DNA from 2 places in the Paenibacillus sp. CMM36 genome. Region 1 is predicted to be linked to the other one. Evidence: predicted binding sites of a transcription regulator. Region 1 holds the regulator's gene; the other holds the start of a gene.
The links. Region 1 encodes NrdR, which represses ribonucleotide reductase genes. Its sites were predicted from a motif close to AACACNATATATNGTGTT; they were not measured.

Region 1 (15,742 bases):
CACGTTCTTGTAAGCGCTGTATTATTAACTTGTATCTTTCTTCCGTCAGCATCTTCATTCCCCCAACTGTTTATATCGTACCACAAACCTAATAAAAAACAATCATTTTTCTCCAAAAAGATTCAAAAAAATTCATTCCAACTTCATTTTTTTACAAAATGGTGAATTCCCGCTCTAATCGACATGATTGCGTTTACATTTTAAAGAAAATTCATCTACTTTTATGTAAATTCATTCTTCTTACATAGGAATTCAGCAGTAAACGTTCAAAAACGTTCTAAAGCTTCCATCAGTACTATTTTACCATTATGCGCACAATTCGTCCCAATTTCCCTGAAACCTCATTCAGCTCATACGTAACCATTCCTGATGAGCATTAGGCACCTGTGTACACTAGCGCTGTATTTTAAAATAACAAGAGCCATGACTGCGTGCATACCGCATTCATGGCTCACCTTGTTATGATACATATTCACCCTCAATAATCTTCTCCAGATAATCTTCCGGCTGTGCAAGAAACTCAGCAAAGCTGCACACATCCGCATATTCCTGATGCTCCTCGTCATAATAACCCAGGCACTTCTGCTTTGGATTCCACACCAATATAATATCCGAGTAATTATCTACGTTTAGAGACAGACGCAACAGCTTTTGCCGACCTACCTTCATCTCAACCGTATCGATAATTGAAAAGAACTCAACAAATTGAATATCAAGATCATTTTCTGGCAGGTTCACACGGAGTTGATTCCCTGTCAGAAAGGCTATTAAATCCTTCGGAAGCTTGTAGCTTTTCAAAGCATGTCGTTTATTTTCCAGATTATGAAATGCCGGAGGCTCTACAGACTTTAAATACTCAGCCATTTCTACGTTTTTATTACTTAGTGCAATTGTATATGCCCGTTCTCCATCTTTTTCTGCCAGCGTCACATCAGCGCCTAGTTGAACCAAATACTTCACCATCGAAAAATCGTTGTTGCGCGCCGCCACTGTCAAAGGCGTGGCTTTATATGGATATACCATATTAGGGGCATTGAAATTAATATCTACGCCATGTTCCAATAGTAAAGCTACTGTTTTCAAGTCATGCTCACTAACTGCGTTGCGGAGTGTTGCTCCAGCATGCTGCTTCATATCGAGGCCCAGCTCATGGATAAGCAGCATATTACTTTTGTTACCGTAGTAGGCTTGCTCATAAGCACCAGATTTGACATGATTTTTACCGTCCTGCTTGGCGCCATGGGCGACCACATAACGGACAACCTCTTCGGTACCATAGCGAACAGCCGTCAGGAATGCGGGATTATCCTTTACATTAAGTTGAACCCCCTCATCGACCAGTAGCTTCAAGACTTCCATTTGCCCAGTTATGAGTGTAATATCCAGTGGACTTAATGTCGTATATTTGCTGAGTACGATCCCTTGTTCTATATCCCAGCCTTCGGTCAGCGCCTGGCGTAAAGCGGATATATTGCCTTGAACGATATGCATCGCTATCTCAGGAAGAACCTTGAAATTGCCTACATCTTTTAATTTAATCATGGTTATTACCTCACTCTTTATGTATCTACTATTAATCATGTATATCTATTTTATACCAACCTCTCTTTTATATAAATCCAACAGATTCCCCAAAATTCATTATTCACTCTATCGCAAACAAGTGAGTAATAGAGGTCAAAATACCTTATAGAAGCTATAATTGTATTATGATTCTGTATACCCTGTGCAACCGAAAAGGAGAACATATGAATAGCATTCAATATTTGTCCCAATTTAATTTGCTTCATAGTCTCTCATTAGAAGATTTAATTGAAATGGATCAAATGACCTCCATTACGACTATACCGAAAAAAAACTTTATACAAACTCCAGAGACCTTTTCCGAGGGACTTTATTTTGTGAAAAAGGGCAAAGTACGTCTATATAAGCTAAATGCTGACGGGAAGCAATTTACTTTGGATATCCTCCGCGAGGGAAATGTATTTGGTGAAATGGATATGATTTCACTAGGAACAAGGGAGATGTATATAGAAACGATAGAAGAATGCGATATCTGCCGTATGGACAAAGACCGATTCGAGCATTTTTTAATAGAACATCCCAGGTTCATGATGAACATGATCAAGGTGTTAAGTGACCGAATTTCAGGAATGAGCAGTCTGGCCCAGCATTTAGCTTTGGGAAATTTACAGGATAAAATTTTGTATATTCTTCTGAAATTGTCCGATCAGTTCGCCCTCCAAAGCCGTGATGAGTATTGCAAAATCAATTTCCCTCTCTCTCATCAAGAAATTGCGAATCTGGTCGGGGCCACCCGTGAGGCTGTAACAGCTGCTCTTCAGGAGCTTGTCAAAGAAAAGGTCATTAAAACCGGCTTTAAGACGGTTTACATCCATCGCGAAAAGTTAGTGAAGTTGTAAACTACATTACATCTATACTCCACCCCAAAAAAGTATCGTATACCTATCAGACAATTTACGATATGGAGTGGATGAAATGTTACAACGAAAAGGTGCTCGCAAAGGGGCAGATATTCCTAGTGATGTGCTTCAGCTGCTACAGCAAGGGCGGCTTCAGACGGCGAATCTCACCGAATGGCTGGCTGTCGATCATGTTGTACTATTGCAAAATACTCTTGATGAATTTGACTTGCAGCAATCATTCGATGTCTTCCTGACCGAATTGAATGAGCTGAAGGAAAAGAAGATCATGAAAATGATACCCGCAATCGCGCGAGCGTGGCTTCATGTGTTTGAGCAACAAGCGATAGAAGAACGTATTCGCATCTTTGATGCGATGGCCTCGCATCTTTCAGACAGCATTCGCTGCTGGGCTGCCTACATCATCGGGGTTGATCCCTGTTTAAGTGTAGAGGAAAAATTGGCTGGCATTCGCCCCTTTGCAGCGGATTCCCATTTCGGAGTACGTGAAATAGCCTGGATGGCCGTGAGAGAATCCATATCCTTGCAACTGCTTGAAGGGCTTGCCCTGTTAGACAGTTGGGTGCGAGATGAGGATGCTAACATACGTCGTTTTGCCATTGAATTAACCCGGCCACAAGGCGTTTGGGCCAAGCACATCCCTGAACTAAAAGAACATCCCGAGTTGGCTCTTCCTCTCTTGAAGGCTGTTCAGTCCGATCCGGTCAAATATGTCCAGGACTCCGTTGGCAATTGGTTGAATGATGCCAGCAAAACCAACCCGGAATGGGTTCTTCAAGTTTGTAATGCATGGCTGATGGCTTCGGATACTAAAGAAACGAAGCGAATAGTAACCCGTGCCCAAAGAAGCTTGAACAAAGAGAAATAATTATAAGACTCCTCCCCATCCAATCCATATCTAGAATATTCACATAAACTATGATATTTATCTGGAGTATTGGGAATGAGGAATTCCTATGTCTATTATTCGAATCTATCTGGAAGCAGACAGTATCGTATCTGGAAACATTGCTATCACAACAAGTATCAATGTCACTCCAGTGGTTAATCGTTACACAGCTATTGTCGTGCTTGGTAATATATTTGGTGGAGTGACCACTATCCCAGCACAATATTTCATGAATGATAGTGGTACTTCAGTCGCGACAAACAGTCTTGTTGTTCCGACCAGTAGCGGATACTACAATGTATTTGTAAATGGGACGTTGCAGCGAGGCGGCTTAACAACGCTTTCTGCTACAAACCTAATTATAAATACAGGCCTGATTGTTGGCGCGACAGTAGTCGTTGAAGTTATTAATTTCAACTCTAGTGCCTCCTCAACCTCTGTCAACAATGTTCAGTAACGACTACCATAAGCGACTGAGCTACGTAAAACAGGACAAACGCCTCTTTTTTATAATTTTATAAAAGGGTAAAATTTCCTTTGTAAATATGAAACAGAGGGAGTTATTTCCATGAAATTCAATTTTGCGCATTTCCGATTTTATGTTATTGCACTGATCGCAGTGCTCATGCTTACCAGCTGCACCTCAAAAAATGCTGCAACTGCAGTCCAAACAAATTCTGATGTAGACAATGCGACTCATAGTACAACAGTTGTAGACAAAGAAAGTCAGCCTGTTCTACCCGTCACAGAGTCGCTGCCTCATACCGTTACCTCGGATAAGGATCTTGTGGCTCTTACCATTCCCGCTGGCTGGCGTAAATTTAAACAGGGACAACTGGATTCGGTGCTTAGTGTTTGTGACAAAGAAAAAAAGAATGTAGGTCTGGTTTTCCGTGTCCCCAAGTCAGCTTTTGCAAATAATATGACGCTCGACGAATTCGTACAGCAACGTGAAGAAATCTCCGCATTGGGCCTAGAAAACTTTAAGGCTGTGGATACTACCCCAATCCAGATTGATTCCACAACCGCGAGAACAGCCGATTATAGCGGGAAATACAATGGCCAACAGGTCTATTACTTCAGTGCCATGTTAGAGAGTAAGCAGCACTATCTTCAAGTATTAATCTATTCAAGGGGAGGCTCTGCAGTAGAACAACATCACGAATTTGCAACTATAGCCAGCTCCTTGAAAGTCTTAAGCGACTCACAAGTTAAGCCAGACCTTCGCTCAACAACTATTTTGAAAACATTTAAAAGTGAAGATGCCACGCAACAAATTCGTCTCCCTTATATATGGAAGACTGGTTTAATTCTTAATCCAGATGCGCTAATTCAAGCTTGGTATGAAAAAAACGATGCATACATGACGATCATCAAGGATTGGAAATCTGAACTGCCGTATGAGAAATCCTCAATGATCACATTAAAAGATTACGCTGAGTTTTCAGCTCAATTAGTACTCAAAAGGTCTGGAAAAGGGATTATTTCGACAGGACCAGTAAAGGTCAATATAAACGGGAATCAAGGCTTGCAATACGAAGTATGGGTAGAGAGTGATAAAGTAAAAATTGTATATCTAATCACTTATTTGGAACATTCCGACTCATTCTCTCAAATTATTTTTTGGACGAGAGCTGATTATTACGATAATCAAAAATCTGAATTTCAAAGATACACCAAAACATACAGAGAAGAAGAAATATAGACATGATAAAATCCGCCAAACACTTAGGAATCTTTGTGTTAAGCGGATTTTGTCTATATGACTATCACAGCTTGAAATTCTAAAAGCTTCCCCTTGTTTAGATAGGAGATGTTACTTGTACATCCTTTTATTTTTTGTGGGCTAATAAGAGATTAACTATGGTATCCAGCTGAAGGCCTTTCCATAGCTCACTATGCAGAATCTGATTAGCCCCTTCATCTTCTGAACCGTATACAAAGATGTGATCTCCCATATACTCGGGTAAAACCTCAAGTGAAATATTTTCAAATCCTTCTTTCATATTCAATGCCTTCTTGGTAGGTGGCAGCTTTAGCATCTGATAAATGGTCGGACTTCCGTAATTGCCGCCTTTCGCTGCCAAAACATATATCGATTTATTGGCGACTTGTACAATTGAAACCGTCTCTCCGTCCTTAACGATACCTTGAATTTTCGTTCTGGCCTCTGCAGCTTTCTTCTCGTATTCAGTAATCCACTGCTCGGCTTCTTTCTGCTTGCCAAAGATTTCACTGATTCTACGGAATTTATCCAGTGCTTGAACTGCCGCTTGTCCATCGCTGTTGGATGTTGTCGCTGTATGATTAGCCTTCGTTTGCGAACTTCCATTTGTATTCGTCGGAGCCGAGCAAGCTCCCAGCATCAATGATAAACACAGCATAATCATCATGGCCGTTATTTTAACTCTTCCGTGCATGAGCCTGCGATACAAGGTCGGGCTTAAGAGGTTCGATGCCCTGCCAATACAACTGCTGCAACAACTCGTATACAAATTGATGAAACAAGGCTTTAACATGCAGTTTGCCAAGTCCAGAAGCTCCACGCCATTCTTGCTCCAACAGCTTCACTTTCTCGTACAGGGACAGCGGGTAATGTGGTGCGAAAGCATACTGATTCTGAAAGGGATTTTCCTTTTCCAGCAATTGTGCTATCTCTTTGCGATCAGGCAGGGCCAACGTCGCCCTGTACAAAATGATGTAATATTCAAGCACATCCTCCGCCAGGATACTCAGGCACATTCCTTTTCCGCCATGCAGTACATGGAAACGCTCTATCCTGTGAATACTGTATCCAACCGTACCCGTGCGCTTCCACGCACGGCATATAAGAACGCACTGGCAGGAAGTCGATAGGCTCGAAGCTCCTCTCCTTTTTCGATCTTCCTATGACGAACATCCACCACCTGTATAAAAACATGATTCCACAGCAAAATGTGATCGTTCAACTTCATTACTACCGCTCAGCCCCCATCCAAACCGTTCCTTCAATTCTTATTCCGTCCTATCAGAATTAAATTTATTATAATTGATAATCATTCTCACAAGCAATCGAATATATCCAACTTCCTCTGAACAGTTTAAAACCATTAATTATGTATATATCAAAATATAAGTAAAAAAGCCCTGCAAAAGGGCTATCTTTCTTGCGATTCATTCTACTGTCGATTAAAGCTCTACCTGTATGACTATGTTCCAAATCGTTTGCGGTACCCGCATTTTCGGCATAACTCTTCTACCGCTTCTCTTTTGGAGAACCCGAAGTACAGACGATTTGCACGCTCCCCTTCCACAATGTCGGAAAAAGATTGCTCATGCACGTTACCTAAATTAATGACACCTTCTCCATCCAGACAGCAAGGGACCACCGTTCCATCCACCAATATCGCTGCTTGGCTACGGAGTGCATGGCAAAAGCCTTTTCCGTCATCTTCCGGGGCACTGAGGCTCGGCCATTCAAATTCGTGGTCCTGATTCAAATAAACGTTTGGTGCAATTTTGACCCCACTACCCGGTATCACCTTTTCCTCAATCCGATAGTCCAGTCCAAACTCTTGCTCCAGTCGTTCAAGTGTTTCCCGGTTGCGCTGACGCTGCACATTAGTCAAATTATCTTCAGTCAAGTTCCAGAGACGGAACGAAATAATGACATTGTGTTTCACCGCTTCTCTTACAAACGTGAAGATATTACCCAAATATCCTTCTCGATCCACGGAGCCTTCATGTCCGTCAAAACTATGGAGAGAGAAGTTCATCTGACGCAGCGCTGGTTGCCCAAGCAGCTTATGTTCGGTCTTCGGCAGCAAGGTACCATTAGTGGTAATATTGACCTTTAAGCCTTTCTCATGAGCACTTTCCAGTAAAAGATCAATTTTCGGATGGAGCAACGGCTCTCCTTTTACATGCAAATAGATATAATCTGTATGTGGTTTGACCTGATCAAGCACATTTCGAAAAACTTCCGGATCAATAAATTTTTTGACACGCTGTGTTTGAGGACAAAAGCTGCATGCGAGATTGCAAATGCTCGTTATCTCAATGTATACCTTTTTAAAAGTTTTCAACATGATTTCCCCATTCTAACCTTCATCCTGAGCATCTTGTTTATGCTCACTAATCTTATGATTATAACGGGTTATTACCGACAGGTAAACTCTCCAGTCTCCCCCTTGGTGTGGGCATCAAATGCTCGACACCTACGCCTATCCAAGATTTGTTTGATATTTTCTATTGACCCTAGGTCTGACCTAAGGTTTATAGTGGAGTTATTCAAATATCAGTAAGGAGTCCTCTCATTGAAAGAACACATTACGATCAGCCAGCTTGCTCAGCTTATGAATGTATCTGTACATCAACTGCGATATTTTGAAGAAAAGGGAATCCTCTATCCATCACATACTGAAGAAAATCAATATCGGATGTACGGGCTTCATGAGATTTATCAGCTATCGCATATTTTATTACTACGTAAATTAAATGTCCCTGTCGGTCAGATTCAAGAATGTATGACTTCCTATGCTGCCGATGATTATAACCAGCTTTTAGAGCATTCGTTGCAAAAAGTACAAGCTGAAATAGCTAACTTAAAGATGCATGAACAGTTTATTCACAAAGTGTTAGAAGAATATAATAATCGGACCCAGCAGGGCGATGAGTATCAAGTCAAACGATTAGGTCCCCGTCATTTAAAGCTATGGTTTGCATTAGAGAATGGTCAAGAGTTCACTGCCGGAAACCTATTTGAACACCGCCCTGCCCCACCTCGATTATTTGAAAATGACATGCATTACTTGCCTGATGCTGGACAGTTGAAGCTGTGTTATGAAACGGCGGATGTGGCTGACTATATTCTGGAAGAAGGCAACTATCTTTATAAGCATCTTTCCGTCATTGAAGAACCTGAGATTGATTATGAGATCAAACAAATGGAACGATATGTAGCTCATCACCAATATAACTGCCAAAGCAAGATCATTCTAGTAGAAAAATCTTATCTTTCGATGTTCGACAACAACAAGCTACAATATGAAATTCAAGTCAAAGTAGAATAAATCTTGGAGGTGTTACATGAGTGCAAAATCTTTTGACATTGTTGCATACCAGAAACAAGACCATGAAGCTGTTTGCAGTCTTTTAGTCGAATCGTTTAAAGCACAATTCCAATCTCTTGTTACACTAGAGGATCAAGCTACACAGCAGTTGTTAATGCAGGTTTGGGTTCAAAATCCTTATTCTACATCTATGAAACAATTTGTAGCCAAAGAAAACGAAGAAGTTATCGGTGTTCTTTCCCTTAAATGGAAACCCTCCTACTCTTCACTTCCTGAAACAAACCCCATTTCTTTGACTCCGCTCCTAAAGCAGTTTGGTTGTTTCAATGTATTTAAATTTTTGGCAGGTATGCATGCGCTAGAGTATACCCCTGCTGCAAATGAGTGTTACATTGATCATTTGGCGATTCGTTCAAGTCATCGTAATCAGGGAATAGGACGCCATCTTGTAGCTTTCGCACAGCAATTTTCGGTTGAATCTGGTTTTCATGCATTGACGCTTCACGTAGCGCATAAGAACCAAGGGGCTATCCGTTTGTATCACCAACTGGCGTTTGAAGTAAAACAATCCAAATATAATGGGTTACGGCATTTTTGGTTCAAGGAGCCTGTATGGCATCTGATGAGTTGGCAAGAGAACCTGCATTCGAGGAGAGAGCATCATTGAAAAAAACACTCAAGCTTACTTTTGGTATTGCGGCAGCTCTGGCTGTTGCCTTGGTACTCATTGTTCTATATCAAAATTCCTACAAGATGACAGAAGAAAAAATACAAATCACGACACCTAAAGGGCTGTTAACAGGTACATTAACTTTGCCTAAAAACTACTCGGGAAAAATTGGATTGGTTATTTTTGTCCATGGGGATGGTCCTATTAATGACACCTATGATGATGGATACAAACCACTGTGGGAAAAGTTCGCTTCCAAGGGTTATGCCTCCTTGTCACTGAATAAGCCCGGTATTAACAGCGCTCCTGGCAATTGGCTCGCCCAAAGCATGGAGGACCGCGCACAGGAGATCCGATATGCAATAGACTGGGCAAGAAGCTTACCTATGATTGATAAGCAAAAAATCGGCCTATGGGGAGCCAGTCAAGCAGGATGGGTCATTCCGAAGATCGTTAAAGAGGAGCATGATATTGCATTCAGCATCCTTGTATCGCCTGCCGTGAACTGGATTTCCCAAGGACAATTTAATACCAGAAAAGAACTGGAGCGAGAAGGAGTTACTCCGCAAGAAATTCAAAAGACATTGAACTACGATCAAGAGATTCTACAGTTACTGAAAAGACAGGCTTCTTATGAAGAATATCTAAGCATAGCCGATCCTGACGATATGATTTCCAAAGAAAGATGGAGCTTTATACGCAAAAATTTTCTGTCTGATTCCACCGAAGAATTAAGTCACTTCCATTCTCCTGTACTCTTGGTTCTGGCTGGAAAAGATATTAATGTTGATGTAAAGGATACCGAGCGAGTCTATCACCAGAAAATCCCCGCAGAGCTACTGTCCGTGATTCATTTACCTGAAGCCGACCACTCCATGATGGATGAAAAAATCGCGCGTTCAAAATCTCTAACTTTTTTAACAGCCGTATTCGCCCCAAGAAAATTGGTGAATGACGAGTATCTCGAAATCCTTGCCAATTATGTAAGTGAGCGTTAAACAATGATGTTTTTTCCAAACTTCTTTTGAATATGCTAGGATCTGTTTTCTGTGCATTCAGTTACGCGCTCATTCAACTCATAACTGTTCTCGGTTAGACTGGGAATAGATCTATAAACAACAAAAAAACGGCATCTCTGCCGTTTTTCTAAAAGGATGGACTCTCAGGGACTCGAACCCTGGACCAATTGATTAAGAGTCAACTGCTCTACCAACTGAGCTAAGAGTCCATAATAAAAGTTTGGTGGAGCCTAGGGGGATCGAACCCCTGACCTCATCGCTGCCAGCGATGCGCTCTCCCAGCTGAGCTAAGGCCCCATCATAAGCAAGTTTTATCAACGTTTCAAGCGACTTCTATATCATATAAAATATTTAACCCTGTGTCAATACTTTTATAAAAAAATATAATTTTCTCCCTTCATGGCCCAGAAAAGATACAGTCAGCGATCAGTCGCTGGCTGTATCTTTAGATAACAGTGTTTTCAGTTCCTTCATAAACATATTGATGTCTTTAAACTGACGATAGACGGACGCAAAACGTACGTAGGCGACTTCATCCACTGGGTAGAGCTGTTCCATGACCAGCTCACCAATCTGCTGGCTATCCACTTCTGTGGCTGCTGTGTTGCGGATAGCATTCTCCACCTGGGATACGATCATATCCAGTTGCTCGACGGATACTGGACGCTTCTCGCAGGCTCGAATGAGACCGCGCAGCATTTTATCACGACTAAACTCTTCACGGCTGCCGTCTTTTTTGATGACCATGAGAGGGGTTTCCTCCACCATTTCAAAGGTGGTAAAACGCCTGGCACACTGCTCACATTCACGGCGGCGACGGATGGACTTGTTATCATTCGCAGGTCGCGAATCCAGCACTTTCGTGCCATTGTAGGCACAATACGGACATTTCATAATCTCACCACTTTCTTTTTCCAATAAATTCCCGAAGACTTTTAGTAATAATTTTGTCAAAACAGATCATAATATGTTTACCATATCGCGAGGAGGTGAACAACAATGGCACAAGGAAACAATGGCAACTCCAACAATCTGGTAGTCAGCAGATCCTCCGGCGCTCTGGAGCAAATGAAATTTGAAATCGCTCAAGAGTTGGGTATCAGCATTCCTCAAGATGGATACCAAGGTAATATGACTTCCTATGAGAACGGTTCGATCGGGGGCTACATCACAAAACGCCTCGTAACGATCGCCGAACAACAATTGGCAGGTCAATACCAATAATCGCGGTAATAATGCAAAAATAACAAGAAAAAGTGTCTGGATGGGCTGGTAAAAACAGCCTGTCCAACGCTTTTTTCATTTTAAAGCGAAAAGCTCATCATGTCATTAACTTGGATTTAAAAATCATTATAAATTTTCGTGTATTGCCTGTAGTAATAAATGACCCGCTGTACATAATGTCGTGTTTCACCAAAAGGGATTTGCTTGATGGACTCTTCTTTTCCATCCCACACTCCCTTATCCAGCCACTCTTGAACTTTACCCGGCCCTGCATTGTAAGCAGCTACGATTGCTACAGGATTATCCTGAAACTTTATGGATAGGTTATGCAAATACCAGGTTCCCAGCTCAATATTGGTGCCAGGCTCGTGCTTGACACTGTCCAGCGGAACCTTTTGAATCTGGGCGCTGTCCATAATCCAATTTGCCGTATTCGGCATAATCTGCATCAGCCCTAGCGCCCCCTTATGTGACTGCTTACTGGTTTTAAAATTGGTTTCTACACGGATAATAGACGCCACCAAAAATGGGTCTACTTCATACGTCTGTGAATACTGCCGAATCTCATCCTTATATTGAATTGGATAGAACCAAGACATCCAATTTGAATTAAGGAATAGAATCAGGACAAACCCGACAAACAAAATGAGCAGGACTCTTTTCTTTCGCAAAATATTCATGCAAGTCCCTTCCGCTGCCAAAATTGATCAATTTGTCGCTTCGTCTCAGTCTGTGTTCCGCTATTATCAATAACGATATCGGCTAAGCTTTTCTTTTGCTCAATATCCATTTGTGCGGACAGCCGAAGTCCAGCTTGCTCCTCCGTCAGACCGTCTCTGAGCACCAGACGCTGGAGCTGAATATCACGTGGTACGTACACAACCATAATTTCCTCGTACAAGCTCTCAAGCCCCGACTCGTACAGTAACGGAATATCTGCCAAAACAAGCTTGTTCGGCTGTTCCCGTTCGAATGCTTCCATGCGCATACGCATTTCCTCACGAATAGCAGGATGTGTAATATCGTTAAGTGCCTGCCGCTGGGCAGGGTCTCCGAATACAATCTCTCCCAGCTTTTTGCGATGCAGAGTTCCGTCACTGTTCACTATAGCTTGTCCAAAATGCTGTATGACCGCCGCCAACACCGGATGCCCCGGAAGCATCACTTCCCGGGCAATGGCATCTGCGTCGATCAGCAGCGCACCTTTGGCGACCAAAAGAGCCGACACGGTGCTTTTTCCGGTAGCAATACCTCCGGTTAATCCGATATTCATGCTCTTTCACCTCATAACAGCTTCAATATGCCCATCATAATCAGTAATAATGCCGGCAATACACCCAGCGCCTTCATAAATCGAAATGCTGATAGAAAAAAGCCTGCCTTCATCCCTGCAATCAAAAATGTTCCACTGAATAACGTAATAGCCAGCGCAGTAGACAGTGGCTGAAAACCAAGCATAGCTGCCCCGAGTCCCGCTCCGAACGCATCGACCGATAATGCAATACCCAGCCAAACCGCTTCGGTAGCAGATATACTGCCGGAACGGTCCATATCCGCAGCAGACGGGCTTCGAAGAATCCGAATAACAAGCCCCCATTTGCGAAACTCCAGAGAAAATACTGTTCGTTCCTGCTGCTCCACAGAAGCTTCTGCCGACAGATCTTTTCTTGAGCTGGGGAAAGACTCGGTATCAGCATTCTCCATACCCTCCTTCTCCCCAAGAACAGATCTGCTCGCTGGATCAGTCTGTTTTGTAAGAAGCAGACCCCGAGAGGGCTCCACTGAATCCTCTGGCAAATCCTCTTTGCGGTGCAGAGCTTGAATCAAAGAGTAACAGCCAATACAGATCAGGATGACAGCACCGAAAACGGTCGTATATACAGGAGACAGGACACGAGATAGTAATGCGCCCAATTGCATGGATATGCCGATCACCAAACCTGAACATACGGAGATGATAGCAATCGACAACAGTGGAATTTTCATTTTGCGCAGACCATATGTAACACCGACTCCGAAACTGTCCAAACTTAGCGCAAATGCCAGTAACAGCAGGGCTCCCCAATGATTAGCCACTCCAATTCCCTCCCATTGCGAAGGCAGGGTCTTATAACAACCGAAATCCTCCGCAGTATTGGTACTTGGAACAATATATGAGAGGGATGGGCTTGGGGTGACTGCGCCTGTTTAGCGCAGAGGCTGGCAGACCGGACAATGATGTGTGCCCCGTCCGGCTACAACAGATTTTTCGATCAATGTACCACAGTTGATGCAAGGCTTCGCGTTACGTCCATAGATTTGCAATTGATGCTGGAAGTCGCCCGCTTTGCCCTGTCCATTCACGAACGATTTAATGGACGAGCCTCCAACCTGAATGGACGCACCTAGCGTGGAGACAATCGCCTCATGCAAGACATGAAATTGGCTATCCGTTAGGCTTTTGGCTGGCTGTGCTGGATGAATCCCCGCCTTAAACAACGATTCATCTACATAGATATTCCCGATGCCCACCACATATGACTGGTTTAACAGCGCTGCCTTGATCGAAGTCGAACGAGTTCCAACAGCGGCACGCAGCATTTCTGGTGTAAAGGCCTCGTCCATCGGTTCCAGGCCAAGTTTGTTCAGCGGCTTTTCCAGCAAATCCTGTCCTGCTGGAAATAAGTGCATCGTGCCAAACTGGCGCACATCCTGATAACGCAGCTCCGTACCATCTTTAAAATGAAAGATGACATGGGTATGCTTTTCCACAGGATCATGTTGTGAATATAATCCATATCGCCCTTCCATTCGAAGATGGGAGACCAGCACCAGCCCGTCCAGCAAAATCCGCAGAAACTTTCCGCGTCTCTCCACCCCTGTAATCCGGTGATCAGCCAATTCCATGGCAAAAGCGTGGATATCATCGGGCCGTTGAATGATCCGCGGCAGATTCACAGTGACATGATCTATATGTTTATCAACGATAAGCTCGTTTAGCGTTCGTTTAATGGTTTCTACTTCCGGTAATTCCGGCATGATGTCTTCACCTCACCCTATATTATAACGGAAGCAGCGTCAAATTGGGACTATCTACTCATTGAAATATCTTATTTGGCCTCATACCAATTGCTGCCATAGCTTACTTCGGCTTTGAGCGGCACAGCCAGCTTTAATGCAGCTTCCATGGTAGCCGGGACAAGCTCTTTCATCGTTTCCATTTCCTCAGGCGGAACCTCGAATACAAGCTCATCATGTACTTGGAGCAGCATTCTGCTACGAAGATTACGTTCACGTAGCGCTTTATCCATCTGTACCATCGCCAACTTGATAATATCGGCTGCGGTGCCTTGAATCGGCGTATTCATCGCTGTACGCTCGGCGAATGAACGCAGGTTGAAATTGCTGGCGTTAATCTCCGGCAAATAGCGTCTGCGTTCCAACAGCGTTTTTACGTAGCCGTCCCGCTTCGCATCCTTCACAATATCATCCATGTAACGGCGAACGCCTTGGAACACATCAAAATACTGGTCGATAAAGCGAGCCGCTTCCTTCCGCGTAATATTCAAATTTTGTGACAGACCATAATCACTGATCCCGTAGACAATCCCAAAGTTGACTGCCTTCGCAGAACGCCGCATATTGGAGTCCACATCTTCCGCTGCTACACCGAACACATCGGATGCGGTCTTGGTGTGAATGTCCATATCGTGGACAAAGGCTTCCTTCAAACGTTCATCATCCGAAATATCAGCCAGCACCCGCAGCTCAATCTGTGAGTAGTCTGCCGCCAAAATAGACCAGCCCGGTTCGGACGGAACAAATACTTTGCGGATTTTGCGACCTTCTTCAAGACGAATCGGAATGTTTTGCAAATTCGGAAATTGACTACTCAAGCGTCCAGTTGCTGCAACCGTCTGCCGGAAATACGTATGCACCTTACCCGTTTTCTCCGAAATTTCTTTAAGCAATCCTTCAACATACGTCGATTGGAGTTTGGCAATGGTACGGTACTGCAAAATGTTTTGTACAATATCATGATAGGGGGCCAGCTTTTCCAGTACCTCCGCATCGGTCGAGTACCCCGTTTTCGTCTTTTTAATGACAGGTAAACCCAGTTTATCAAACAAAATCTCACCCAACTGCTTAGGCGAATTCAGATTGAACTCTACTCCGGCAATGCTGTAGATCTCGTTCACCAACGTTGCGATCTGGGCTTCAAATTCTTTACCCAAAGCACGCAGTTCTTCTACGTTCACCAAAATGCCCTGCTTCTCCATATCCGCCAAAATGCGGGACAACGGCATCTCCAGCTCATGAAACAGCTTGTGCATTTCCGTTTTCTCCAACTCAGCCTGCTGCACAGGCACCAAAGCTTCAATCACCGCTGCCTTACGCGCCACATGATCAGACAGTACATCCACGTCAGGAACTTTATATTTAGCTCCTTTGCCGAACACTTCTTC
Region 2 (15,742 bases), 160 kb from region 1:
GAGGTAAGCGCCCGTCCGCGGGCCAGCTTTTACAAAACCCGGCAAGCCCGTAAACAAAATCATGACACAATAAAAGCCGGAGCCTCCAAGCGGACTCCCCTGGAACGTCATAGGATAAATGAGAATGGCGGAGGAGGAATGAAGGCATGCTTCGAGTTGCATTATTTACGGACACGTATACGCCTGACGTGAATGGCGCTGCTCTGACCCTGGAACGATGGATTGGCTATCTGGAGACACATGGAGTATCTACGCTCGTCTTCGCACCGGAGGCAGACCATCATCTGCCCTCTGGGCCGGGTGTAGAGCGATTTCGAAGTATTCCCTTTTTGTTGTACCGGGAATGCAGACTTGCGATCCCCAACGCCAAACAGATCAACGAGCGTCTGTCAGCCTTTTCCCCGCATTTGATTCATGTCGCTACTCCGTTTAACCTTGGCCTGTATGGAACAAGCTACGCAGCCAAACACCATATTCCACTCGTTGCCTCATATCACACCCACTTTGATAAATACCTTGAATATTACAAGCTTCGCTGGCTTGAACCTGCGTTATGGAAATACATGCTCTGGTTTCATAGACATTGCGAAAGGGTATATGTCCCCTCTCAATCAACCATGGAATTGTTGCGCAATAAAGGAATGGGGCAGCTCGAAATCTGGAGCAGAGGCATTGATACCGACCGATTTCAACCAAAGGTGGACCGTCATGCAGTATGGAAGAAATGGGACGTTCATGCAGATGCATTTGTTATTTTGTATGTGGGCAGGCTTGCACCAGAAAAGGGGGTAGACACGTTACTGGATTCCTACCTCCAGTTACCTGACGACGTCCGCGCAGCCTCTGTGCTGGTCATTGCAGGAGATGGTCCATTATATAAGGTCAAAACTGCAGCGGATATAGGGGTGCCGGAGCATGCACTCCACTGGCTTGGTTTTGTGAAAGGGCCGGAATTAGCTGAACTCTACGCCGCAGCCGACGTATTTCTCTTCCCTTCAACCACGGAAACCTTCGGCAACGTAGTACTGGAGGCTATGGCGAGCGGTACACCTGTGGTCGGTGCCAATGAAGGCGGGGTAAAAGATAATCTAATCCATGGAAAAACGGGGCTATTGTGTCCTGCTGGGGACGCCTCTGCCTTTGCCAAAGCTGTACACCTGTTGTATAAGGATGCCTCACTTCGCGATGCTATATCCAGAACTGGTAGAGCCTACAGTCTGGAGCAGACATGGGACCGTATTTTTGAACGGCTACTGGACAGCTACATGGACGCAGCGACCCTCCATCTTGACAGCCATCCCATGACGCGAATGTAACTCTGAGGACTTCATAGCTACAGATGCTAAAGGGTGGTTAGAAAATGCTCCTTCACGCATTCTGTAACCACCCTTCATCAGCTTAACTATTTCCCCGTCTAACTACAATTGCAGATAAAAGAAGAAAAACCTTTGCTAATACCTTAATTGTTTCAGCAGCTTGTTATGTACCCCACTCAACAAAATCACTGCGGTCAAAGCGCCGATGAACGCAAGAAGCATATCCCATTGGGTGTCCCATACATCCCCCTGTGTGCCCAGAAAAGCTTCTGCTGCTGTTCCCGTTGCCTTGGCTACAGCAAACTCAATCAACTCGTATACAGCGCTGATCGCAAGACACACACTAACCGTGAGGAAAGTGAGCCAGCTCCCGCTTCCCAAGGCCGTTTTACGCAACAGCACTTCCCTGACAATGAGTGCGGGTACAAAACCTTGTACAAAGTGCCCAAGTCGATCATAATAATTGCGCTCCAGTCCGAACGTGTCCCGAATCCAGTTGAACAGTGGCATTTCGGCATAGGTATAATGTCCGCCCACAATCAGGATCAATGCGTGCAGCCAGATTAGGGTATATACCAGATTGGTAAACCGAAATCTTCGGTACAGAGCCGCCAGCAGTACAGCTCCTAAAACTGCTGGGAGAACTTCCAGTACCCATGTAAAATAATCCGCCGGGCGAATCAAAGACCAAATTAGGGCAAGCGCCAGCAATACAAGTAAAACAAGCGGGTAGCGATCATTTTTAGACCATGCCGTTGCCTGGTTCATCGTCATTCCTCCTCAGCCCAAAGCTCTAGCCTTCGTTCGTTACGATATGTTTGACACGCCCAACCTGTCCGTCTGTCAGACGCACTTTGATTCCATGCGGATGACGTGGGGAATTGGTCAAAATATCTTTCACCGTTCCTCGCGTCAACTTACCGGTAGGCTGATCCTTTTTAAGTACAATATCTACCTGAAGACCAGCGCAGATGTCGGATCGATTCTGTCCGTTCATTGTAGCTATTCCTCCTTTGTTTTTATATTTATGATGATATTCAGCCACTCAGTTACAACAAAATCACCAACGACGCCATTCGTCCTGGCGGCTGTTCCCCATCCAGACTACGCACATCGTGGATACATAGCTGACGAGCAAAATAACGAATACCATCCCGCTAAACTCCACAAAATGAGTACGTTGCAAGGAGTCTGCCCATATGGAAGATACCTGTGCATACAGTTGAGAAGGCGCAGAAACAATATCCCATGTGTTCCCTCGAAAGAAACGGCCAATATAAATACCCAGGCTGCTCAACAAGAGTACCGCCATCATAAACAGCCAACTAACAAGCCCACCACGTGCACGTTGTACCAACTGTCGTACGGATTCAAGTGATACAAATCCCATTGTCAGACCAAGTATGGCTACCAGCAGCATCCCCAATACATGATTCCAAAAGTACGGATTTCCCCAGAAACGTTGCTCCCCGAGAAACGGATATCTGGCGAATACATGCAGCAAATCTGTGATCAAATAGGGTGTATTGGGATAAAAGAAAAGCCATGCCGCCCCCGTGACCCAGAGTAAAAAAGTCCTCGTTCCTCGCCTCCACGAGCTATACACTACATCAAGCAGCAGCGTCAACAGCATAGGAATCCAGGCCAGCATCATATTCCACCAAATAAAAAGATAAGGGCGGCCCCCTGAGGGCAGTCGCACGTTAATGATCCACAATGTACTGATTACGGAGCATAAGGCCAGTGTTAAAAAAACATAAAGTTTTACTGGATAATTTAACGATCTTAAACGGGCATACATACGTGTCTTTCCCTCCTTGTAACCGTCCTGCCTTCCTGACGTTCCAATTTACACCTGTTCTGGACAGTGTACACCACAATGGCTTCAAGCTCAATGGAAGCGCTCCACCTCTGCATAAATGAACATAAAAAGACATCTATTCTTTGGGAATCGACCCCATCCCGAAAAATAGATGCTTACTGTGTTTTAGACTTCACTCACAGGTAAAGGCGTAGCTCCGGTAGTTTTAATATTCGGGCAGCATGAATTAGCATAATACCGCTAACGGCATTATAAATTCCGTTGCTGCGCTCTGTCCATTCGCCATCTGTCGTCCGGGATGCACAATTCCCGCTTTTGCTCCGTACTGATGCGCATATTCCACAGATTGCACCAGCAGTTCTATCGCACGTTGTCGCTTGGTCTCATCGTCAAACCCGAGCAGAACGGAATTCGTGCTAATTCGGATCTGGTGTATGAGGAAATGTATTGTACACACTCGATATGCCGATTTTCCCCCGCTCAATCATAGGCTCAATCGTCGTTAGCATTTCCCGGGTAATGTTATAATTCAGCTCCACCCTGCTAAAGTCCAACTGACGGATTTCCTCTACAAGTTCTCGGCCGCCCATATGTTTTTTTATATTCCAACAGTTAGATGCTGAATAGATAAATTTCTTACAAATGATCTGTTATCACTCAGCTCCCAAGCCTTCTTTTGTTATGTATATGAACATTATGAAATCGCTCCACATATCACAAAAATAAATTTATATTATAAAAAAAAGCCTATCCATCATCTACTTAAAGACGGATAAGCTTTTACTGTTGTCTAACCTTGTATCCAATTGACTAATGAATGTACTGTCAATGTACCCGGCGCAGCTGCCACAAATGCCGATGAACCGTTGTGCAAAGCCAAAAATTCCACTGTTTTTGGAATACCGGGAGCCAGATCCAGATGGTTGTCGCTGAAAATACCTTCCTGCTCTGCCGATAGCCACACGTGTCGGGCAAGTACATCCGAACACAGCATGAATCTGCTAGCCTCGCTTCCCTGAATCTCTGTCACTTCAATTTTTGCCTGCGGTAAATCCATCTCTTTCGTGTCTGCAAAATAAATTTCACTGGAGATCACCTGTTCACCATTCTGCGTCAGACGCGCGACCAGCATATGCTCCGCACGGTTCAGGCCACTCAGCCATTTGTCGATAGGCAGTATATGTACAATTCCTGCACCACCTGCTGGTTGCTTTACCTTAACATTCTCTTCACGAACAGCCTGGCTGCTTCGGATATGCAAAAGCGTCAGCCGCAGCGTACCTGATATCGGCTCTAGTGTATCGTTGACCAGATGTAGTGCCTTATTCCCCTGTTCTGTATCTGTTGCACTCAACAACACATCGGCAAAGCTACGCTTAGCCGTATATTGGAGCGCTTTCCAACGACCAAAATAGTCCATACTCGACCAGGAGGCAACGGGCCAGCAATCATTCATTTGCCAGTATAATGTTCCCATGCAATAAGGCTTGTGACGACGATGCGCCTCTATAGCTGCTTTCATTGCTTCTGCCTGTAAAATTTGGCTCATGGGAAGAAAACTTGTAAAATCCTTTGGTTCTCGCATGTACCGCTCCATATATTCTTTAATCAGACGATTGCCCGCACCGTTCTTCTGATGTGCCAGCATCACCGCAGATTCCAGTTCCAAATCCTTCTCTTCCGCATAAGTACGAACGGACTTGTATTCAGGAAAAGACTGAAAACCATATTCACTCATAAAACGGCCCACATGTACATGATAATTCTCAAACGGCTCAGACGCGTGCCATACACCCCAATAATGAACATCACCTGCAGTTGAAGACCGATGGGCATGCTGATTCCGATCTCTCGTCAGGTCAATTAGCGGGGAGGAGGGCCAATATGCTGTCTGCGCTGACCAGGTGCGTACCGCCTCCGGTAGAATCCGATGAAAGAGCATTTCATAATCATTCCACAGGCGTTCCCGTTGCTCAGGTGTGTAGTTCTTTTTCCAGCCCCAGCCTCCATTCTCTTCATAATGCGCCCACGCAGAATCGATCTCATTGTTGCCGCACCATAAGGAAATACAGGGATGATTACGCAGCCGCTTGATATTGTCCTCGGCTTCCTGTGCCACATTGTCTATAAAATCTTCATCGCCTGGGTACATACTGCAAGCGAACATAAAATCTTGCCACACGAGCAAACCGTATTCATCACAAAGCTCATAAAATACGTCTTGCTCATATATACCGCCACCCCACACTCGCAACATATTCATATTCGAGGCGGCTGCGCTGGCAATTTCATACCGATATCGTTCCATCGTAACTTCAGTGACAAAGCTGTCATTCGGAATATGGTTAGCCCCTTTTGCAAACACCGGAATTCCGTTCAGCTCAAAATAAAAGCTCTCTCCTGCTGCATCCCGTTCCCGTACAAGACGGATGGAACGCAGTCCCGTTTTTACTGATTTTTCCGCGATTACAGCTCCTTGTTCTTGTTCCACTAATTCGGCCACAAACGTATATAGATGCGGCTCCCCCAGTCCACGGCACCACCACAGCTTCGGCTTCTTCATCTCCAGCTCCAGCTCCACTGTCTGCTTCCCCTTCAGCAGCCGAACTGGCTTGGACCACACTTTGCCGTCAGCAGAAATACGCAACTCGGCATCTCTAATCTCATCTGCATTTTCGATCTCTACCACTGCCATGAGTTTAGCCCCTGCCGAACTCACTTCGTCCTGTCGAATAAACAAGTCTCTCACGATCAGACCGGACCAAGCCTCGATCCGAACCTCTCTCCAGATACCGCTCGTCACCAGCCTCGGTCCCCAATCCCAACCATAGTGGTAAGGAGCTTTACGTGCGAAAACGCTTACCTTTTTATCGGACAAACCACCTATTTCGGACTGATCATTGGGTGCAGGGAGTCCATAACCTAAGCTTTCCAGCTTGGGTACATCTTCAGCAATCGGAGAACGAAAACTGATTTCTAGCCGATTTTCCCCTTGCTGAACCAATGCCTTCACATCCCGTCTCCATACTCGAAACATATTATTGGCTGACAAGACAGATTGATCATTCACTTTTACATCCGCGTATGTGTCCAGACCTTCCAACACCAACTCTACACATTGACATTGAAGCTGATCTGCATTTATCTCAAAATGGGCTTCATATATCCAATCCTGCTTATCAATCCACTGTACCTCCATCTCGTTCATACCCATAAACGGATCAGGAATTTTGCCATGTCGTAAAAGATCGGTATGCACACAACCCGGCACTTTCGCGCTGAGCCACTCATCACTTTGTGCTTCTCTAAACCTCCAGCCATCCAACCCTATCACATTAACCATCGTCACAAGCCTCCCTATAAGCATGATTGGGAACATCTGGATTCGTCAGTAACATAACAAAAATAACATTAAGCTAACAAAGTAGTCAATTGTTTTTTTTGGAACAAGTGACAAAATACAAAATGAAAGTCGCCCTCTGCCCCAAACAGGCTAAAAGCGACCTCCTTTGTCTTCACGATGTATGGTGTCACACACGTATCTGGACATTAACTATATGTGATTGTGCTGATGGGACGCTCACGGTCATCATTTTCCCGACTGATCCGGGGTGCATGAACTTCCCGTATGAATAGCTCAGCATGTAGCAACTTTTTCTCGACAGGCGAGTTCGGGTTCGTTATGCGCCACAACAATTGGTCCACTGCACGCATTCCCAGCAATTCCTTATCCACTCTCACCGTGGCATAAATTGGCATTTGTTCATTCGTATCGTCAAACCCGGTCACTCCGCAACGCCTCGGAACGTCAATCCCCTTTTCTTTCAGCACATCCACGACCTGCGCAGCAGTCACATCATTAGCACATACAAAAACCTCAGGCAGTTTGTCCTCAGACAACTTGTCCATTTCCTCAGCAAGCGCCTGCGCTCCTCCGTGAAGAAGGGCTTTATTTTGTCGCAATTCTACTCCGCTCATTTCCAGTGTAGAACGACAAGCTTCCCAGCGTTCGTAGAAACTGTGAGCGTCATCAATATGACCCACAAACTGAAAGCGGGTATAGCCCCTACACAGCAAATCCTTCATTAATTCACTCATGCATGTGCGATTATCTGTAAACACCGTATCACTTAAAAATGCAGAATCCCAATGATCTACCATGACGACCGGAATACCCATCCGATAAATGTTTAGCAACAACGAAGTTGAAATTGTCCCTACTGTGATAATCCCTTTAATCGCCTCCGGGTTCAGTAGAGAAAACATATCCTCAGTCGAGGGCTCCGTTAACGTGATCATATCCATCCCCTTACGGTTCAGACGCTCGGAAATCCCTTCAAATACAGGTCCCCAGTACCTGGATTCCCTGTTCTGGTGCCGAATATTTGGAAATAACACCAGCACCGTACCCGACCATTCTCTGGCATCTGTGTCCCGAGGCTCTATCCCAGTCATTTTGGGATGACTGCGAAAATAGCCCATCTGGGCAGCAAGCTTAACCAGCAGCGCCCTCGTCTCTTCACTTACACCGGGTTTGCCTGACAGTGCACGCGAAACAGCAAACTTTGAAACACCCGCCGCATCCGCAATTTCCTGTAATGTTACTTTTCCACGCATCTCCTCACCCAACCCTATTCGAAATCTTTTTCTACCTTAGTCTTCTAAATATACAGGTATGCCTATAAACTGGTACCATCGTAGCATACTTTGTTTTAGATCATCAAACGATGGATTTACACAAATCCACACTTTTCATTAAAATATGTTTGCTTAATAAAAAAACAAACTGCATAACAAACAATTATAAATGACTTGACGTGAGGTTCTTTATTTCCTACAATTTACTATTGAAAGCACTTACATTGTGTAAATCATACTTATTAAGGGGGATTTGCAAATGTTCATGAACAGGTCGGTACGACAGAGCTCTATTCTACTCCTGTCTTTGCTGCTGCTCGTTACAACGGGCTGTGCGAATGGAACAGACGGTAAGGCAGAAAAGGAAGATCCTAATGACACCAGTCCCATTACATTTACTTTCTTTGGCGGTGATTCCAGCTCTAACTGGAACAACATGAAGGATGCTGTCGGACAGGAAATTATCAAGAAAACGGGCGTTACGCTAAATGCCGAACATGCTGTCAATGGTCGAGGCGAGGAAAAGTTTGCTTTAATGGCAGCGAGCGGAGAATATCCAGATCTCGTGTACCCTAAATCAGACATTGGCAAGTTAGTCGATGCCGGGGCACTCATTGACTTAACCGACCTCATTGACAAATACGGCCCTAACATTAAGAAAGTGTATGGAGACTATTTTAATCGTATTAAATATAGTAGTGAAGATCCAGCCATCTACACGATCCCGACCAATCTGGGTGTGGATCACATTGCGTTTGATGCACAAGCCGGCTTCGAAATCCAGCACCAGGCACTTAAGAAGCTCGGATACCCTAAAATCCGCACCGTTCAAGATTTTGAAAAAGCACTTAAAGATTATGTCGCCAAATATCCAACCACCAATGGACAGCGAACCATCCCCCTATCACTCGATGCCGAGGACTGGAAAATTCAAATTACAGTGACAAACCCGGCTGTTACTGCTACAGGTGGACCCGACGATGGCGAATATTATATTGATCCTAAAACACACAAAGCCATTCTTCACTACAAGCGCCCAGAAGAACGTGAATATTTCCGTTGGTTGAACCATATGTACAATGAAGGACTGTTGGATAAGGATACTTTTGTGCAAAAAAGTGATCAGTACAAGTCCAAAATTGCCGCAGGCCGTGTCATCGGACTCATTGATCAGGAATGGAACTATCAAGATGCCGAAAATGCGCTCAAGGCAGCAGGTAAGGATGAATTCACTTACGCCCATTTTCCAGTCACTTTAAATGAGAAATACGAGGATCATTCCCTTCAGCCCATTGGCTTCGATACCGCATCCGGGATCGGAATTACAACCTCATGTGAAAATCCGGTGCGGGCTATCAAGTTTCTGGATTTTCTGGCCTCCGACGAAGGACAAATTTTACGCAATTGGGGAATTGAAGGCCAGCATTACAACAAAGAGAACGGCAAACGAGTCATTCCAGCGGATGTGCAACAACGTAAGAACACCGATAACGCTTCTTTTAGCAGAGAGTCAGGTATCGGTTTGTACTGGATATGGGGGCCACATTATGGCGATAGCGTGAAAGACCCCTCTGGCAACTATTACACAACCAATTATCCGGAGATGATTACCGAAAATTATAGTCAAGCCGAAAAAGAGTCCCTTCAGGCATACAAAGCCCATACGTGGAAAGACCTGTTCCCGAACGAAAAAGATTTTCCGGTAAAAGAGTGGGGGGCTGCCTACAACATGCCTGTTCCGACCAATACGAATTACAATGTTATTTATCAAAAGTCGCAGGACATTGTACGCAAACGCATTCCTGAGGCCGTACTCGCCAAGCCAGATCAGTTCGACGCTGTGTATGACCGCATGCTCCAAGAGCTGGATCAGGCGGGTGTGCCAAAGGCTGAAGAAATCTACACTGGCCTAATTCAAAATCGGCTGAAACTGTGGTACGGCGAAAAATAGGGTTTGCCTTTTTAATGAAATATTACAGGGCTGACAGACCATGCTGTTCAGCCCTTCTACATTAACTATTATTACATATTCTGTTTGGTTTCTTTTTCTTTTCAAGAATTACTTTTCCCTGATACACGATTGACGTAAAACAATAAAATGATAGGAATCAACGCAATCCCGCCACACATCACCCAAGATATTTGAATAGGTGTTTGATCGGAAGACAAATCCGTAAAATTACGACTGATGGTCCCTGTCACGATTAAACCTATGCACATGCCTAATTGTGAAATCGCAGAATCCAGAGATAGTAGTGTAGAACGATACTCATTAGAGATTCTTTTGTTCAGAAAAATTTGTTTCGCAACCGGGTACATGCCGCGCCCAATTTCATAGATCAAAAAGGTAAGCAGTACAGGATAAAATGTGTTGAATGCACCGGCTAAAATGAGCCATATCCCAATCATGCCGCAGGCATACATGAGTATATGTACATCACTGAATCGTGCGCCTAGCTTTCGAACCAGGTAACTTCCCAAAGTCATACATAGTGAATACCCTGCCTTGATAAACCCCATAATCCAAATCCCTTGTTCAGAAAGGCCAACCAGACGTGGCTGTTGGAATGTATTCCCCGCCGAGTTCGAAAAGCTGATAAATAAGCCAATCATAAACACAATCCAGATAAACTTATTTTCAAAACCGATACGGACACTTTCTCTGATAATCGTTTTAATACGAGTAGTAGACGTCTTTCGATGTGCAACATTCTCCTCATCCATATAAAAGAAACATAGAAAAATGCATACAATAATAGATAAAATACTAGCCGCCCATGGAAGTGAATAGTTAAAAGTTGCGAGGAAGGCCCCCAACAGACCACAAATAAATCCCGAAATGTACTGTATACTGTTAGAGGTTGTAAAAAGAACTTCCATGGGCTTATCACTATTTTCCACAACCCATGATTCCAACGAACCTGATTGTAAACATATAGCCAGACCTCCAAAGACTTGTGCAAACACAAGCACCCCGATATGATCTGTCGAAACGAACAATACACTATAGGCTAGAAAACAACAAAGTCCCAAAATAACAGAGATTTTTCTTCCATACTTGTCTGCAATAGCCCCAGTAGGTATCTCAAACAGAAAAATACTTATAAAGAATACAACCAGTAAGAAGTTCGCACTCTGCAAAGAAAGTCCTTTAGCTAATAAAAAAAGGATGAGCGTAGTCCCCGTGATTTCACTCATAAAAAATTGAAGAAAGCTGACGGAGTAATATAGCTTATGAGGTTGCACTCTCAGGATTCCGTCGATTGCTGTGCAGCCTCATATTCACTTCGCAAAATCCCCATCTGAATAATGTCATAGTATCGCCCTTCCCTGAATAGCTTTTCCCGCAGCCGCCCTTCCTCCTTGAAGCCGCTGGCCAAATAGCAACGGTGTGCACGTTCATTGAACGCATAGACCTCCAGCTCCAGTCGATGTAGGTTCAGCGTATGAAATGCAAATTTTTGTAACAGCCGGATCGCTTCCCGTCCATAACCTTTGCCCAGATCACCGTCACGCCCGATCACAATTCCAAGGGTGGCATGCCGATTCACCCAGTTGATTTTAAATAAGTCCAATTGTCCGATATAATCCAGGGTGTCTTTATGCGCAATGACAAAACCTTTGATCTCGGGGTTGCCGTCAATCATCATCTGTACAAAAGATTCACTATTCACCTGTGAATGCGGATAGATAAACACGTCGCTTAAACCACGTGTGATTTCCGGGTCATTGACCCATTTTCGGATATCTGGTATATCCTCTTGACGGTATTCTCTCAATACAACTCGTTTTCCAATGATATGCGGCATCGTAATCTTCCCTCCGATTATGTATTTGTTTAAGCACCTTTATGCTTCCATTACTCTCACAAACTCCAGAAAACGTGTACCTTTATAATGAAGCTCCCCACGATCCCCGATCACAATCATACCAAAGTCCCTATCCTTCACCTCCAGCTCCTTACGCTCACCCCCGTCAAACTCAAAGGTGATATAATAATAGGTCGAAGCTGAAAAATCGCCTGATCCCCCACGCACTCTCGTCCGTTTATCCACAACCTTACATGAACGTTGTACCCGTTCGGCTGCTTGATTGGACAGGCCCGCTCCGATCGTTTTGACAATTCCCATAATCATTACAAAAGCAATGAGTCCAAATACGATAAAAAAGATCGTATTAAACGATTGAACTTCCATAGAATCACTTCCCATTCACTTCATCCTTTCTACAGTAAAATGTAAATTTTCCATTCAATTGCCCATTGACAAATCGTACATCTTCACCCTCAAAAACTCCAATACTTTTTTAACATACTTACGAAAAAAAAGTTCTTTCGCTCTTTTCCGCACCCCGCTTGGACTTCTACCCGATCTGGGTCCTCTGATCCCCTCTAGACCGATTGACAAAACTATATATAGATATAAAATAGAGAATGTACTCTAAATATAGTGTAAAAAACGTATTTATGCCCGATATCTTGAAGATACAGGTATGAAAATACATGTAAATATAGAGTCAAAAATCTTAAATGGCGCAGCCAGCAAGGGATTCCATCTATAATAGATCCCAGGCAATGCCGTTTTCTTTTTTCGTTAAATGTTTAAGGGGGTTGCATACCATGCTGATTGCATATGATTCCAAGACCGGCAATGTAAAAAGATTTATAAACAAGCTCAAGCTTCCAGCGGTTCAGATCGAGGAGCAAATGACTATAGAAGAACCTTACGTACTTATTACATATACAACTGGGTTTGGGCAGATACCTGAGAGGGTATCTTCCTTTTTGAAAAAGAATGCTCAAAACCTTGTTGGTGTAGCTGCAAGCGGCAACCGTAACTGGGGTGAGAAATTTGCCAAAAGTGCGGATTTGATTGCCGATCATTATAATGTCCCCGTGATTAGTAAATTTGAATTATCTGGAACGTTCGGAGATGTAGAGCGTTTTAAACAGGAGGTGAGCCGAGTTGCGGCATATTGAATTGAACAACATGTTGATGAAACGCGATACAGACGGCTTTTTCCAATTGGAAAAGGACCAAGAGGCTGTAGCAGAATTTATGAAGGAAGTTCAGGAACGGAGTTTGAAGTTTGCTGACACAGCCGCTCAAGTGCTGTATATGATTGAGAATGATTATTATGAGAATTTCTACAACAGCTATACGGCTGACGAAATTAATGATATTTTCCATATCACTCATAGCTATAATTTTAAATTCCCTTCCTATATGGCAGCATCCAAGTTTTATACCGATTATGCAATGAAGAGTAATGACCGTAAAGTCTATCTGGAACATTACCCTGATCGGGTTGCCGCGGTTGCCCTGCATTTGGGACGCGGTAACGCGGATACGGCACGCCTGTTGTCCCGCTCGATGATGGAGCAACGTCTCCAGCCAGCGACACCAACGTTCCTGAATGCAGGCAAAAGCCGCCGTGGGGAATTGGTATCCTGCTTCTTGCTCGAAATGGACGACTCCCTGAACTCGATCAACTATGTGCTAAACACTTGCATGCAGTTGTCCAAAATCGGCGGCGGTGTTGCCGTTAACCTGTCGAAGCTGCGGGCACGCGGCGAAGCGATTAAAGGCGTAGAAGGCGCAGCAAAAGGCATTATGCCTGTGCTGAAGCTGATGGAAGACGGCTTCTCTTATGCGGATCAAATGGGGCAACGTAAAGGCTCTGGGGCAGCCTATTACAACATTTTCGGATGGGATGTGCTGGAGTTTCTGGATAGCAAAAAAATCAATGCTGACGAAAGAGTACGTCTTAAGACACTTTCGATTGGATTGCTGGTGCCAAACCGTTTTTACAAGCTGGCTCAAGATAATGAACCGCTGCATGTATTTGCTCCTTACAGTGTGTTCAAAGCCTATGGAACACATCTGGACGACATGGATTTGGATGAAATGTACGACACGCTGCTCGCCGACGATCGGGTGAAGAAAAAAATAGCGATGAGCGCACGTGACATGCTGACGAAAATTGCCATGATTCAGTTGGAGTCTGGTTATCCATATATCATGAACAAAAGTAACGCGAACCAGGCACATGCTCTTAAAAACGTGGGTCAAGTCAAGATGTCGAACCTATGCACGGAAATCTTCCAGTTGCAGGAAACTTCCGAAATTACAGATTACGGCCAACAGGATACCATCCGCCGGGACGTGAGCTGTAATCTGGCTTCTCTGAACATTGTAAATGTGATGGAGCATGGCAAAATCCGCGAATCCGTTCACGAGGGTATGATTGCGCTCACCTCGGTCAGCGATATGACCCAAGTAGCTAATGCGCCAGGTGTTGCGAAAGCGAACCGTGAAATGCATTCCGTCGGTTTGGGTGTCATGAATCTGCACGGCTACCTTGCCAAGAACAAAATTGCGTATGAAAGCAATGAAGCAAAAGATTTTGTCCGTACCTTCTTCATGACGATGAACTATCATTCCATCGAAAAGAGTATGGAAATCGCGAAAGCGGCTGGACAAAGCTTTTATGGATTTGAGGAATCGGATTATGCGACAGGCGTATATTTTGACCGATACCTGAACACAGATTATCGTCCAACAACTGCACGTGTGCAAGAGTTATTCAAGGGCATCTATGTTCCGACTACAGCGGACTGGGACAAATTAAAAGCAGATGTGATGAAAAATGGCCTGTACCACGCCTATCGTATGGCAATTGCGCCGACTGCCAGCATTTCGTACATTCAAAATGCAACATCCAGTGTTATGCCGATTGTTGAGCAGATTGAAACCCGTACCTATGCCAATTCGACGACCTACTATCCAATGCCTTATTTGCAAAAGGATAACGTGTTCTTCTATAAATCCGCTTATCAAATGGACCAATTCAAAGTGCTGGATCTGATTGCAGAAATCCAGCCGCATGTGGACCAAGGAATTTCGACCGTTCTTCATGTGAACAGTGACGTGACTACGCGTCAGTTAGCACGTTGCTATCTGTACGCCGCACACAAAGGACTTAAATCGTTATACTACACACGCACCAAAAAGCTGTCTGTGGAAGAGTGCCTCACCTGCTCCATCTAAGCATAAATGGTAACAAGCTGTAGTATAAAAATTAGATTTTAAATAGATATGGATGCTTTGCATTAGAAGCTGTATCCAGCGTGTGGTTCAGACCTTTACGGGGCTGGACAAGACCCTCGCGGATACAGCTTCCGTATGTCAAGCATACGATGATTCGCCTGCACTATTTCAATGTGTGTTTCTAGGGAATCTCGCAAGCTGAAGGGAGAATGCTAACAATGACAGGTATACAAGCCGTAAACTGGAATCGCTCGGACGATGATTTTACACTGATGTTCTGGAACCAGAACATCATGCAATTTTGGACGGATGATGAAATCCCGTTGTCTGACGATAAAATGTCCTGGGTAACCCTCAGTGATATCGAAAAAGAAGCCTACATGAAGGTGCTGGGCGGATTAACACTGCTGGATACCATTCAAGGCGGTGTAGGTATGCCGCAAATTATGGAGCATGTGGACGGACTGCAACGCAAAGCCGTACTAAGCTTTATGGCGATGATGGAACAAATCCATGCCAAGTCGTACAGTAGCATCTTTACAACGCTAGCTTCCACGGAAGAAATTGACGGTGTATTCCGCTGGGTGGAAGAAAATCCACATCTCCAAACCAAAGCAGAAACCATTCGTCAATATTATATGAATATCCACACACCGAAAGACCTCTATCTCGCGATGGCTGCGTCGGTGCTGTTAGAAAGCTATTTGTTTTATAGCGGCTTCTTCTATCCTCTTTATCTGGCGGGCCAGGGCAAGCTGACATGTAGTGGAGAAATTATCGATTTGATCTTACGGGACGAAAGTATTCACGGTGTGTACGTAGGTGTACTGGCACAGGAGATTTATGCAGAATTGGACGAGGAAGAACAACGTGATCTTTACCAGACGCTGGTAGGCTTGCTGCGCTACTTGCATAAT

Region 2: nrdI (class Ib ribonucleoside-diphosphate reductase assembly flavoprotein NrdI) is a predicted target of NrdR. The motif match lies at 12,212-12,229, and genes of this name have one in related genera.

What each region holds. Positions count from the first base shown of each region.
Region 1 covers NZ_JBSEDY010000001.1:631,038-646,779, reverse strand. Annotated here, with positions in the region: gene ACWA2B_RS03240 (DeoR/GlpR family DNA-binding transcription regulator) at 1-52, opposite strand, end outside; gene ACWA2B_RS03235 (ankyrin repeat domain-containing protein) at 460-1,542, opposite strand; gene ACWA2B_RS03230 (Crp/Fnr family transcriptional regulator) at 1,749-2,423, shown strand; gene ACWA2B_RS03225 (DNA alkylation repair protein) at 2,500-3,312, shown strand; gene ACWA2B_RS03220 (DUF4183 domain-containing protein) at 3,401-3,790, shown strand; gene ACWA2B_RS03215 (hypothetical protein) at 3,902-5,038, shown strand; gene ACWA2B_RS03210 (ABC transporter substrate-binding protein) at 5,166-5,717, opposite strand; gene ACWA2B_RS03205 (hypothetical protein) at 5,737-6,075, opposite strand; gene ACWA2B_RS03200 (hypothetical protein) at 6,108-6,287, opposite strand; gene ACWA2B_RS03195 (radical SAM/SPASM domain-containing protein) at 6,522-7,400, opposite strand; gene ACWA2B_RS03190 (helix-turn-helix domain-containing protein) at 7,629-8,384, shown strand; gene ACWA2B_RS03185 (GNAT family N-acetyltransferase) at 8,401-9,051, shown strand; gene ACWA2B_RS03180 (alpha/beta hydrolase family protein) at 9,048-10,052, shown strand; tRNA gene ACWA2B_RS03175 (tRNA-Lys) at 10,210-10,282, opposite strand; tRNA gene ACWA2B_RS03170 (tRNA-Ala) at 10,295-10,370, opposite strand; gene nrdR (transcriptional regulator NrdR) at 10,500-10,967, opposite strand; gene ACWA2B_RS03160 (alpha/beta-type small acid-soluble spore protein) at 11,073-11,297, shown strand; gene ACWA2B_RS03155 (lytic transglycosylase domain-containing protein) at 11,414-11,977, opposite strand; gene coaE (dephospho-CoA kinase) at 11,974-12,570, opposite strand; gene ACWA2B_RS03145 (MntP/YtaF family protein) at 12,582-13,373, opposite strand; gene mutM (DNA-formamidopyrimidine glycosylase) at 13,485-14,315, opposite strand; gene polA (DNA polymerase I) at 14,387-15,742, opposite strand, start outside.
Region 2 covers NZ_JBSEDY010000001.1:793,416-809,157, reverse strand. Annotated here, with positions in the region: gene ACWA2B_RS04035 (MFS transporter) at 1-53, shown strand, start outside; gene ACWA2B_RS04030 (glycosyltransferase family 4 protein) at 147-1,316, shown strand; gene ACWA2B_RS04025 (DUF2238 domain-containing protein) at 1,452-2,084, opposite strand; gene ACWA2B_RS04020 (YwbE family protein) at 2,110-2,313, opposite strand; gene ACWA2B_RS04015 (DUF1361 domain-containing protein) at 2,377-3,117, opposite strand; partial or broken gene ACWA2B_RS04010 (sugar phosphate isomerase/epimerase) at 3,431-3,728, opposite strand; gene ACWA2B_RS04005 (beta-mannosidase) at 3,929-6,481, opposite strand; gene ACWA2B_RS04000 (LacI family DNA-binding transcriptional regulator) at 6,688-7,755, opposite strand; gene ACWA2B_RS03995 (ABC transporter substrate-binding protein) at 8,036-9,727, shown strand; gene ACWA2B_RS03990 (MFS transporter) at 9,829-11,022, opposite strand; gene ACWA2B_RS03985 (GNAT family N-acetyltransferase) at 11,025-11,585, opposite strand; gene ACWA2B_RS03980 (DUF2500 domain-containing protein) at 11,625-11,987, opposite strand; gene nrdI (class Ib ribonucleoside-diphosphate reductase assembly flavoprotein NrdI) at 12,395-12,754, shown strand; gene nrdE (class 1b ribonucleoside-diphosphate reductase subunit alpha) at 12,741-14,825, shown strand; gene nrdF (class 1b ribonucleoside-diphosphate reductase subunit beta) at 15,044-15,742, shown strand, end outside.